Regions from separate parts of the Streptomyces sp. NPDC058221 genome, predicted to be linked through region 1. Evidence: riboswitches for the same ligand, from Rfam matches in the RefSeq annotation. Region 1 holds a riboswitch; the other holds the start of a gene.
What was found. Region 1 has a riboswitch for glycine ahead of gcvT (glycine cleavage system aminomethyltransferase GcvT). Riboswitches for the same ligand answer to the same signal wherever they lie in the genome.
Positions count from the first base shown of each region.

Region 1 (4,581 bases):
CATCCGGTCGAGACCGGTGGCGATCCGGCGCAGGTCCAGCCAGGGGATCCCCACGCCGCCGCCCGGTGCGTGCGGGTTGAGCCAGATGCCCCAGCGGTCGGGGAACAGGGCGCGGGCGATGTCGCGGCCGCCCACCACCTCGTGAGCGCGGTTCCAGCCACTGGCGGAGAGCTCATGGGCGGAGGTGACGCAGGGGGCGTAACCGAGGCCGTCGATCTCCATGTTGCCGTACTGGGCGTCGGGTGAACCGGCCCGGCCGTTCCAGAGCAGCATCCAGATCCGGTCACCCGCCAGGGCCCGGAGCAGAGCCTCGTACGCGTCGTAGCGCCCGGGCGTCACCTGGCGCAGCATGTGCTCGACCTGCCCGGCCGCCGCGGTGCCTGACGCACTCACCCTGGGTCCCGCCCCTCTTCGATCCACTGTGTCGGCCCTGCCGCTCCCGGGGCACTCGGGTACGGCGCGGTGCCGAGGCACCAGCCATCAAACCAGCTTAGGCGCCGGTCATGACACCGACTTGACGCCGTGGGCTGACGTTGTCACCCGGCGGTGCGACGGGCCGTGCTACTCGGCGGCGCGCTGGTAGAACGGCCGGATCCGCGCCCTCATCCAGTCGGCGACCGGGTCCTGTGCCACGTCGAGCAGCACCAGGTTGACCGGCCACGGCACCTCGACGCGGCCGAGCGCCCGGCCGAGGGCGTCCATGGGGGCGTTGCGCCCGGCACCGTCCCAGGTGGAGAACTCGACGCCGACGAAGAGGACGGGGTCGCCGCCCTCGATGCTGGCCAGGGCCCTGCGGGCGCTGAGCACGACCCCGCTCTCCTCGAACTCGCCGGCCGCGGCGGAGAGGAAGTCGACGGGCTCCTCCTTCCAGTCCGGCTCGTACAGCCGGACCCGGCCGCCGCTGGCGGGTCCGTCGAGCAGGGTGCGTCCGGTCCGGCAGAGCTCGGCGACGGCGGGCGGCGGGAGCGGCATGCCGACCGCGCCGCCCGGGTTCACCGCGATGCCGAGCTGCGGTGGCAGCCCGCGGGCGAATTCGCGGGCGGGCGCCACGGTGAAGGACATATGGGTGCCGACGCAGGTGAGGAACTGCTGCTCGGAGCTGAACACGGGGACGTACGGTGCGCCGTCGATCTCCAGTGTCGGCAGATCCAGGTCGGTCGCGTCCGGCCCGCCGCCGTTGGGCAGCGGCACCCAGAGGTGGCTGCGGCCGAGCACCTCCACCAGCCGGCCGCCCGCTTCCGGGCTGCCGAGCGAGACGCCCAGCACTTCTTCGAGCTCGTTGGCCGGCCATCCGCCCTGCGGATGGGTCCCGTCCGGTGCCGGAATATCCACTGCTTCCCTCTCTCGCCCCTGCCGTGCAGCTAGTGCTGCGCCAGCCAAGGTTCACCCCGTCGCGACGCCATGCACGCACTCTCGCCGCACCGGCCGAAAGCCCGAGTACGTCCAGTACGAGGGCTTCCGGCCGGCATGCCGAGAGCACGCACCCGACGCCGCTCCTTTACGCGCAAACCTTGGCTGACGCAGCACTAGAGGTTAGCGCCGCGCCCCGGGTGTCCAGGCATCGGAAGCGTGCTACCGGCTCCGCGTGCTGTCCGGTAACGCCTGTGCGTCCGCGAAGGTGATCCGGGCCAGCAGCGCCGCCGCCTCGCGGTCCAGCAGCACCGCCGAGACACAGCCGAGCGGCAGCATGCCCGTCTCGGTGTCCCGCAGCAGCCTGCGCACCGCCCTGCGGTGCCGGGCGAACGCGTATCCGGAGACGCCACGCCCCCGCTCGCGCTGGCCGGCCCGCGCGGTCTGCGGGGTGACGTCCAGCAGGACGAGGTGCAGGACGCGGCCGCGCCGCCGCGCGTCGCGCGACAGCCAGCCGCGCACCCAGGCCTGGGCGCCGCAGTCGTGGACGACGACGGAGACGCCGGAGCGCAGCACCTGCCACAGCCCCCAGTAGTGGGCGACGCGGACGAACGGGCGGTAGAGGGCGTACGGAACCGAGCGGGGCAGCAGACCGGCCCAGCGGTCCCTGGCGTCCTGGGAGTCGATGACACGTGCGGACGCGGACACGGTCCGTCCGATCAGGGTGGACTTGCCGCTGCCCGGCAGTCCGGAGACCACCACGACGTCGCCCGGCGCGAAGTGCAGGCTCCGCGGGCTGCGCCCGGCCCGTTCGCGCAGATCCCGTACGACGGGCCCGTGCGGGCCGTGCGTCTCCCGGGCCGGCGCACCCTGCTGTGCGGGCAGTGCGCCGTGCGCGACCCCCGCGGTCGCCGCATACCGCCGCAACGTCATCGCCATCCCCCTGTCGGCCGGCCCCACACCTGCCAAGAAGTGTAAAGAAAAGGTAATGCGGCACAAGCGTCCGACCCGCCGGATCCGGTGGGGTACCGGCGCCCCGCTGCCCGGCGATGCGTGCGATGATGACCCGGCCAACTGCATAAAGGCCGCTTGAATCCGCGCGGGAGAGTTCCGGTCCATGACCGGGCGCCGAAGGAGCAAGATCCTCCCTTGAATCTCTCAGGCCCCGTACCGCGTGGATGAGGCAGATCTGAAAAGCGAGTCGCCCTGCGGCTCCACCCAAGGTGCAAGCCGGACCCCTGCGGGGTCTCTCGGCGAACCTCTCAGGTTCCGATGACAGATGGGGAGGGATCGTCCTCGTCGTCATGCCCTGGGAGCCTTATCCATGAGCACCGCCCCCCGCCTCACAGCCCTCGATGCCCTGCACCGTTCGCTGGGCGCGACCATGACCGACTTCGCCGGCTGGGACATGCCGCTGCGGTACGCCAGTGAGCGCGACGAGCACAACGCCGTCCGCACGAAGGCCGGCCTCTTCGACCTCTCCCACATGGGCGAGATCACCGTCACCGGTCCGGCGGCCGTGGCGCTGCTGAACTTCGCGCTGGTCGGCAACATCGGCACCGTCTCCGTGGGCCGGGCCCGCTACACGATGATCTGCGCCGAGGACGGCGGCATCCTGGACGACCTGATCGTGTACCGGCTGGGAGAGACCGAGTACATGGTGGTGGCCAACGCGGGCAACGCCCAGACCGTGCTGGACGCGCTGACCGCCCGCGCCGAGGGCTTCGACGCCGAGGTGCGCGACGACCGCGACGCGTACGCGCTGCTGGCCGTCCAGGGCCCCGAGTCCCCCGCGATCCTGGCCGCCGTCACCGACGCCGACCTGGACGGTCTGAAGTACTACGCCGGACTGCCCGGCACGGTCGCCGGCGTCCCCGCACTGATCGCCCGTACCGGCTACACCGGCGAGGACGGCTTCGAGCTGTTCGTCGCACCCGAGCACGCCGAGCGGCTGTGGCGGGCCCTCACCGAGGCCGGCACCTCCCGCGGGCTGATCCCGTGCGGGCTGTCCTGCCGCGACACGCTGCGCCTGGAGGCGGGCATGCCGCTGTACGGGCACGAGCTGACGACCACGCTGACCCCGTTCGACGCCGGTCTCGGCCGGGTCGTGAAGTTCGAGAAGGAGGGCGACTTCGTCGGCCGCAAGGCCCTGGAGGCCGCCGCCGAGCGCGCCGAGACCGCCCCGCCCCGCAAGCTCGTCGGCCTGGTCGCCGAGGGCCGCCGGGTGCCGCGGGCGGGCTTCCCGGTCACCGCGGGCGGCCAGGTCATCGGCGAGGTCACCTCGGGCGCCCCGTCGCCCACGCTCGGCAAGCCGATCGCCATGGCGTACGTCGACGCCGCGCACGCCACGCCCGGCACCGAGGGCGTCGCGGTGGACATCCGGGGCAGCCACGAGCCGTACGAGGTCGTGGCGCTGCCGTTCTACAAGCGCCGGAAGTAACCCGCGGGCGGCCGAGGGCCCCGCGTACGTGACGCAGTCCTGTCTCACACCGTAAGACCATCGTTCATCAGCACTCCCCCGCGTACAGGAGAATTCAGGTCATGAGCAACCCCCAGCAGCTGCGGTACAGCAAGGAGCACGAGTGGCTGTCGGCCGTCGAGGACGGCGTGGCCACGATCGGCATCACGGAGTACGCGGCCAACGCGCTCGGTGACGTCGTCTACGCCCAGCTCCCCGAGGTCGGTGACACGGTGACCGCGGGCGAGACCTGCGGTGAGCTGGAGTCGACCAAGTCGGTGAGCGACCTGTACTCGCCGGTGACCGGCGAGATCACGGCCGCGAACCAGGACGTCGTGGACGACCCCTCGCTGGTGAACTCCGCACCGTTCGAAGGCGGCTGGCTGTTCAAGGTACGTGTCGCCGAGGAGCCGAAGGATCTGCTCTCCGCCGACGAGTACACCGAGTTCTCCGGCAACTGAGACCCCAAGGGACCACCTGATGTCGCTTCTCAACTCCTCCCTCCACGAGCTGGACCCGGACGTCGCCGCCGCTGTCGACGCCGAGCTCCACCGCCAGCAGTCCACCCTCGAAATGATCGCCTCGGAGAACTTCGCTCCGGTCGCGGTCATGGAGGCCCAGGGCTCCGTCCTGACCAACAAGTACGCCGAGGGCTACCCCGGCCGCCGCTACTACGGCGGCTGCGAGCACGTCGATGTGATCGAGCAGATCGCCATCGACCGCATCAAGGCGCTCTTCGGTGCCGAGGCCGCGAACGTGCAGCCGCACTCCGG
Region 1 is NZ_JBHVWF010000085.1:28,142-32,722, reverse strand. Features, by position in the region: gene ACFVW8_RS24785 (enhanced serine sensitivity protein SseB C-terminal domain-containing protein) at 1-393, opposite strand, end outside; gene ACFVW8_RS24780 (enhanced serine sensitivity protein SseB) at 562-1,332, opposite strand; gene ACFVW8_RS24775 (AAA family ATPase) at 1,573-2,283, opposite strand; glycine riboswitch at 2,441-2,533, shown strand; gene gcvT (glycine cleavage system aminomethyltransferase GcvT) at 2,675-3,790, shown strand; gene gcvH (glycine cleavage system protein GcvH) at 3,892-4,269, shown strand; gene glyA (serine hydroxymethyltransferase) at 4,289-4,581, shown strand, end outside.

Region 2 (4,581 bases), on a different contig from region 1:
AGTTGTCGTACTCGTCCAGCGGCGGGCAGGAGCAGACGAGGTTGCGGTCACCGAACGCACCGTCGATCCGGCGCACCGGCGGCCAGTACTTGTCGGCGGCCGAGACACCGGCCGGGAAGACCGCCACCTCGCGGCTGTAGCCATGCGCCCAGTCGCCGCCCAGCGCGGCCGCCGTGTGCGGCGCGTTGCCCAGCGGGTTGTCGTCCGCGCTCCACTCGCCGGACGCCACCTTCTCGATCTCGGCCCGAATGGCGATCATCGTGTCGCAGAAACGGTCCAGCTCGGCGAGGTCCTCGCTCTCGGTCGGCTCGATCATGAGCGTGCCCGCGACCGGGAACGACATGGTCGGCGAGTGGAAGCCGTAGTCGATGAGCCGCTTGGCCACATCGTCGATGCTGACACCGGTCGCCTTGGAGATGGGCCGCAGATCCACGATGCACTCGTGCGCGACCAGACCGGCCGGGCCGTTGTACAGGATCGGGTAGTGCGGCTCAAGCCGCTTGGCGATGTAGTTCGCCGCGAGTACGGCGACCTGGGTCGCACGCTTCAGGCCTTCCCCGCCCATCAGGCGTACGTACGCCCAGGAGATCGGCAGGATGCCCGCCGAGCCCCACGGAGCGGCCGAGATCGGGCCGACCCCGGTCTCCGGACCGGCGGCGGGCTGCAGCGGGTGGTTCGGGAGGTACGGCGCCAGGTGCGCGCGCACACCGACCGGGCCGACGCCCGGGCCGCCGCCGCCGTGCGGGATGCAGAAGGTCTTGTGCAGGTTCAGGTGGGAGACGTCGCCGCCGAAGTGACCCGGCTTGGCCAGGCCGACCAGCGCGTTGAGGTTGGCGCCGTCGACGTAGACCTGACCGCCGGCGTCGTGCACCTCGGCGCAGATGTCGGCGACGTGCTCCTCGAAGACACCGTGCGTCGACGGGTAGGTGATCATCAGCACGGCGAGCTCATCGCGGTGCTGCTCGATCTTGGCACGGAGGTCCTGGATGTCGACCTCGCCGTCGTCCGCGGTCTTCACCACGACGACCTTCATACCGGCCATCACGGCACTCGCCGCGTTGGTCCCGTGTGCGGAGGAAGGGATCAGACAGACGGTCCGCCCCTCGTCGCCATTGGCACGGTGGTACGCCCGGACGGCCAGCAGCCCCGCGAACTCGCCCTGCGAGCCGGCGTTCGGCTGGATGGACACCGCGTCGTAACCGGTGACCTCGGCAAGACGCTCCTCCAGCTCACGGATGAGCGTCAGGAAGCCCTGCGCCTGCTCGGCCGGTGCGAAGGGATGCAGCGCGCCGAACTCGGGCCAGGTGATCGACTCCATCTCGGCGGTCGCGTTCAGCTTCATGGTGCAGGAGCCGAGCGGGATCATGCCACGGTCCAGCGCGTAGTCGCGGTCGGCGAGCTTGCGCAGGTAGCGCAGCATCGCGGTCTCGGAACGGTGCTGGTGGAAGACCGGGTGGGTCAGCACGGCGTCGGTGCGCAGCAGCTGCTCGGGCAGCGCGTCGGCGGCCGTCCCGTCCAGCGCCTCGATGTCACCCGTGGCGCCGAACGCCGCCCAGACGGCCGCGATCTCGGTACGGGTGGTGGTCTCGTCGCAGGCGAGCGAGACGTGATCGGCGTCGACGAGCCGCAGGTTCACACCCCGTTCGCGGGCATCGGCGACGACCTGGGCCGCCTTGCCGGGGACCCGGACGGTGAGCGTGTCGAAGTGGGATCCGGTCACCACGTCCACGCCGGCGGCGCGCAGGCCCTCGGCCAGGATCGCGGCGTAACGGTGGGTCCGGCGGGCGATCGTCCGCAGCCCGTCCGGGCCGTGGTAGACGGCGTACATGCCGGCCATCACGGCGAGCAGCACCTGGGCGGTGCAGATGTTGCTGGTGGCCTTCTCGCGGCGGATGTGCTGCTCGCGGGTCTGGAGGGCCAGCCGGTAGGCCTTGTTGCCGTCCGCGTCCACGGAGACGCCGACGAGGCGGCCCGGCAGGCTGCGGGCGAACTTCTCGCGTACGGCCATGAAGCCGGCGTGCGGGCCGCCGAAGCCCATCGGCACACCGAAGCGCTGCGTGGTGCCCACCGCGATGTCCGCGCCCAGCTCGCCGGGCGAGGTGAGCAGGGTGAGGGCCAGCAGATCGGCTGCCACGGTGACGATCGCGCCGAGTCCGTGGGCCTGCTCGATGACGGGCCTGATGTCGCGTACGGCTCCGGAGGCGCCCGGGTACTGCAGGAGAACGCCGAAGACGCCGCGCTCCGCGAGCTCGGCCGGGATGCCGTCGGTGAGGTCGGCGACGACGACCTCGACACCGGTCGGTTCGGCGCGGGTACGGATCACGCCGACGGTCTGCGGGAGAGCATCGGCGTCGACCAGGAAGACACCGTTCTTCACCTTGCCGACACGTCGCGCCAGCGCCATGGCCTCGGCGGCGGCGGTGCCCTCGTCGAGCAGCGAGGCGCCCGAGGTGGGCAGCCCGGTCAGGTCGGCGACCATCGTCTGGAAGTTCAGGAGGGCTTCGAGGCGGCCCTGGGAGATCTCCGGCTGGTACGGCGTGTAGGCCGTGTACCAGGCGGGGTTCTCCATCACGTTGCGCAGGATCACCGGCGGAGTGAACGTGCCGTAGTAGCCGAGCCCGATCATCGGAGCCAGTACCTGGTTGCGGTCGGCGAGCGCACGCAGTTCGGCGAGCACCTCGGCCTCGGTACGGGCCGTCGGCAGCTGGAGCGCCTCGGCGCTGCGGATGACATCGGGGACGGCGGCTGCGGTGAGCTCGTCGAGCGAGCCGTAACCGACCTGGGCGAGCATCTTCGCCTGCGCCGCGGCGTCGGGACCGATATGACGCTGCTCGAACGGGATTCCCTGTTCGAGCTGGGAGAGCGAAGTGCGACGGGGGGTCATGGTGGAGGCCTCCTGGTCTGTCACGACCTGCGAGGGGCACCACGGCGCGGGGTGCCCGAACGGCCTCCCCCTCTGTCATCTCAACCTGAGAGCTTCACCGGTGCCCACTGCACGCACCGGTTTTCACCGTCGGTGAGGGAAGGACCCGCCACGGCACGCGGCCGTGTGGAACCCGCCCTGCTTTCCAGAGTGACCTCGTCCGTGCGGTACGGGGGCCTGAGAGATTCCGGGGAGGATTTGCTCCTTCGGCGCCTCCGGAACTGATCCGGAGGACTCTCCCGCACGGGGTAAGCAGCCGCTCCCAGCCTACCAGCGGGGTTCCTGGCCCAATTCTCGAGTGGCCGACGCCACGGATCTGCACTTCTGTGGTTCCTGTGGAGTAGTCGCGACCCGTGGGAGGGACCGTGCAGACCGACATCGATCCGCGCAGCCTGATCGGCCGCAAGGCGTTCGACCGCGAGGGCACCAAGATCGGAACCGTGGACGAGGTGTACCTCGACGACGCGACCGGCGTGCCGGAGTGGGCGGCCGTACGCACCGGACTGTTCAGCCGGGACGCCTTCGTCCCTCTCGAACCCAGCGAATTCGTCGGGGACGCCCTGCGCATCCCCTTCGACCGTTCGCTGATCAAGGACGCACCCGACTTCGGGGTCGGCCGGCATCTCTCGCCGGAACAGGAGCTCCAGCTCTACCGGCACTACGGTCTGGACTCCCCGCCCGAGGAGACCGGCCCGGACCGGGACTTCGGCAGGCTGGCCGGCCAGGACGAGTAGTCGGCCGGGTCCCGCACGAGGGGGAGCGGATCGGCCGGCTGGAGTTCCGGATCATCGATTCGGAACGTACGCACCCGGCCGGGCGCCGATTCCGGCTCCTCGAAGCGCACCGTCACCCGGCCGACCCCGCTGCCCTGCACCCAGCCGTGCCCGTAGGCGCCGTGCCGCACGTCGTGCCCGGCCGGCCAGCGCCGGGCGGCGAGCTGCTCGGCGCTCTCCTGTTCCGGCTCCTCGTGCCGCGCCTGCTCCTCCTCCGTACCGGCGTCCGCTGCCGGCTCCGCGTTCAGGGCGAGCTCGGCAGCCGTCCGCTCGTCGGCCGCCTGCGCGAACAGGTCCTCCTGGGTGAAGTCGGCCAGGCCGGTGACCCCCACGCCCAGCAGCCGCACTCCCCCGGTGGTGTCCACCGACTCCAGGAGCCGCGCCGCCGCCTCCCTGACCACTGTGGGATCGTCGGTGGGTCCTCGCAGCGTCTCGGACCGGGTCAGCGTCGAGAAGTCGTACCGCCGCACCTTCAGCACCACGGTCCGGCCGGAGCGCGACGCCGCCCGCAGCCGCTGGACACACCGGTCGGCGAGCCGCTCCACCTCGCTCCTGACCCGGACACGGTCGTGCAGGTCCGTGTCGAAGGTGTCCTCGACCGAGACGGACTTCGCGTCGCGCTCGGAGACGACGGGCCGGTCGTCCTGACCGGACGCCATCCGGTGCAGCGCGCCGCCGTGCGCCTTGCCCAGCAGCCGTACGAGCTCCGCCTCGCCCGCCTCGGCCAGATCGTTCACCGTGGTCATCCCGGCGCGGCGCAGGTGGTCCGCGGTGGCCGGTCCGACGCCGGGCAGCGTACGTACCGGCATGGGTGCGAGCAGTTCCCGCTCGGTGCCCGGTTCTATCAGCAGGATCCCGTCGGGCTTCGCCTCCTCGGAGGCGATC
Region 2 is NZ_JBHVWF010000069.1:25,807-30,387, forward strand. Features, by position in the region: gene gcvP (aminomethyl-transferring glycine dehydrogenase) at 1-2,884, opposite strand, end outside; glycine riboswitch at 3,079-3,175, opposite strand; gene ACFVW8_RS21995 (PRC-barrel domain-containing protein) at 3,289-3,657, shown strand; gene ACFVW8_RS22000 (DNA polymerase IV) at 3,582-4,581, opposite strand, start outside.
Region 2: another riboswitch for glycine. It lies ahead of gcvP (aminomethyl-transferring glycine dehydrogenase); the one in region 1 lies ahead of gcvT (glycine cleavage system aminomethyltransferase GcvT).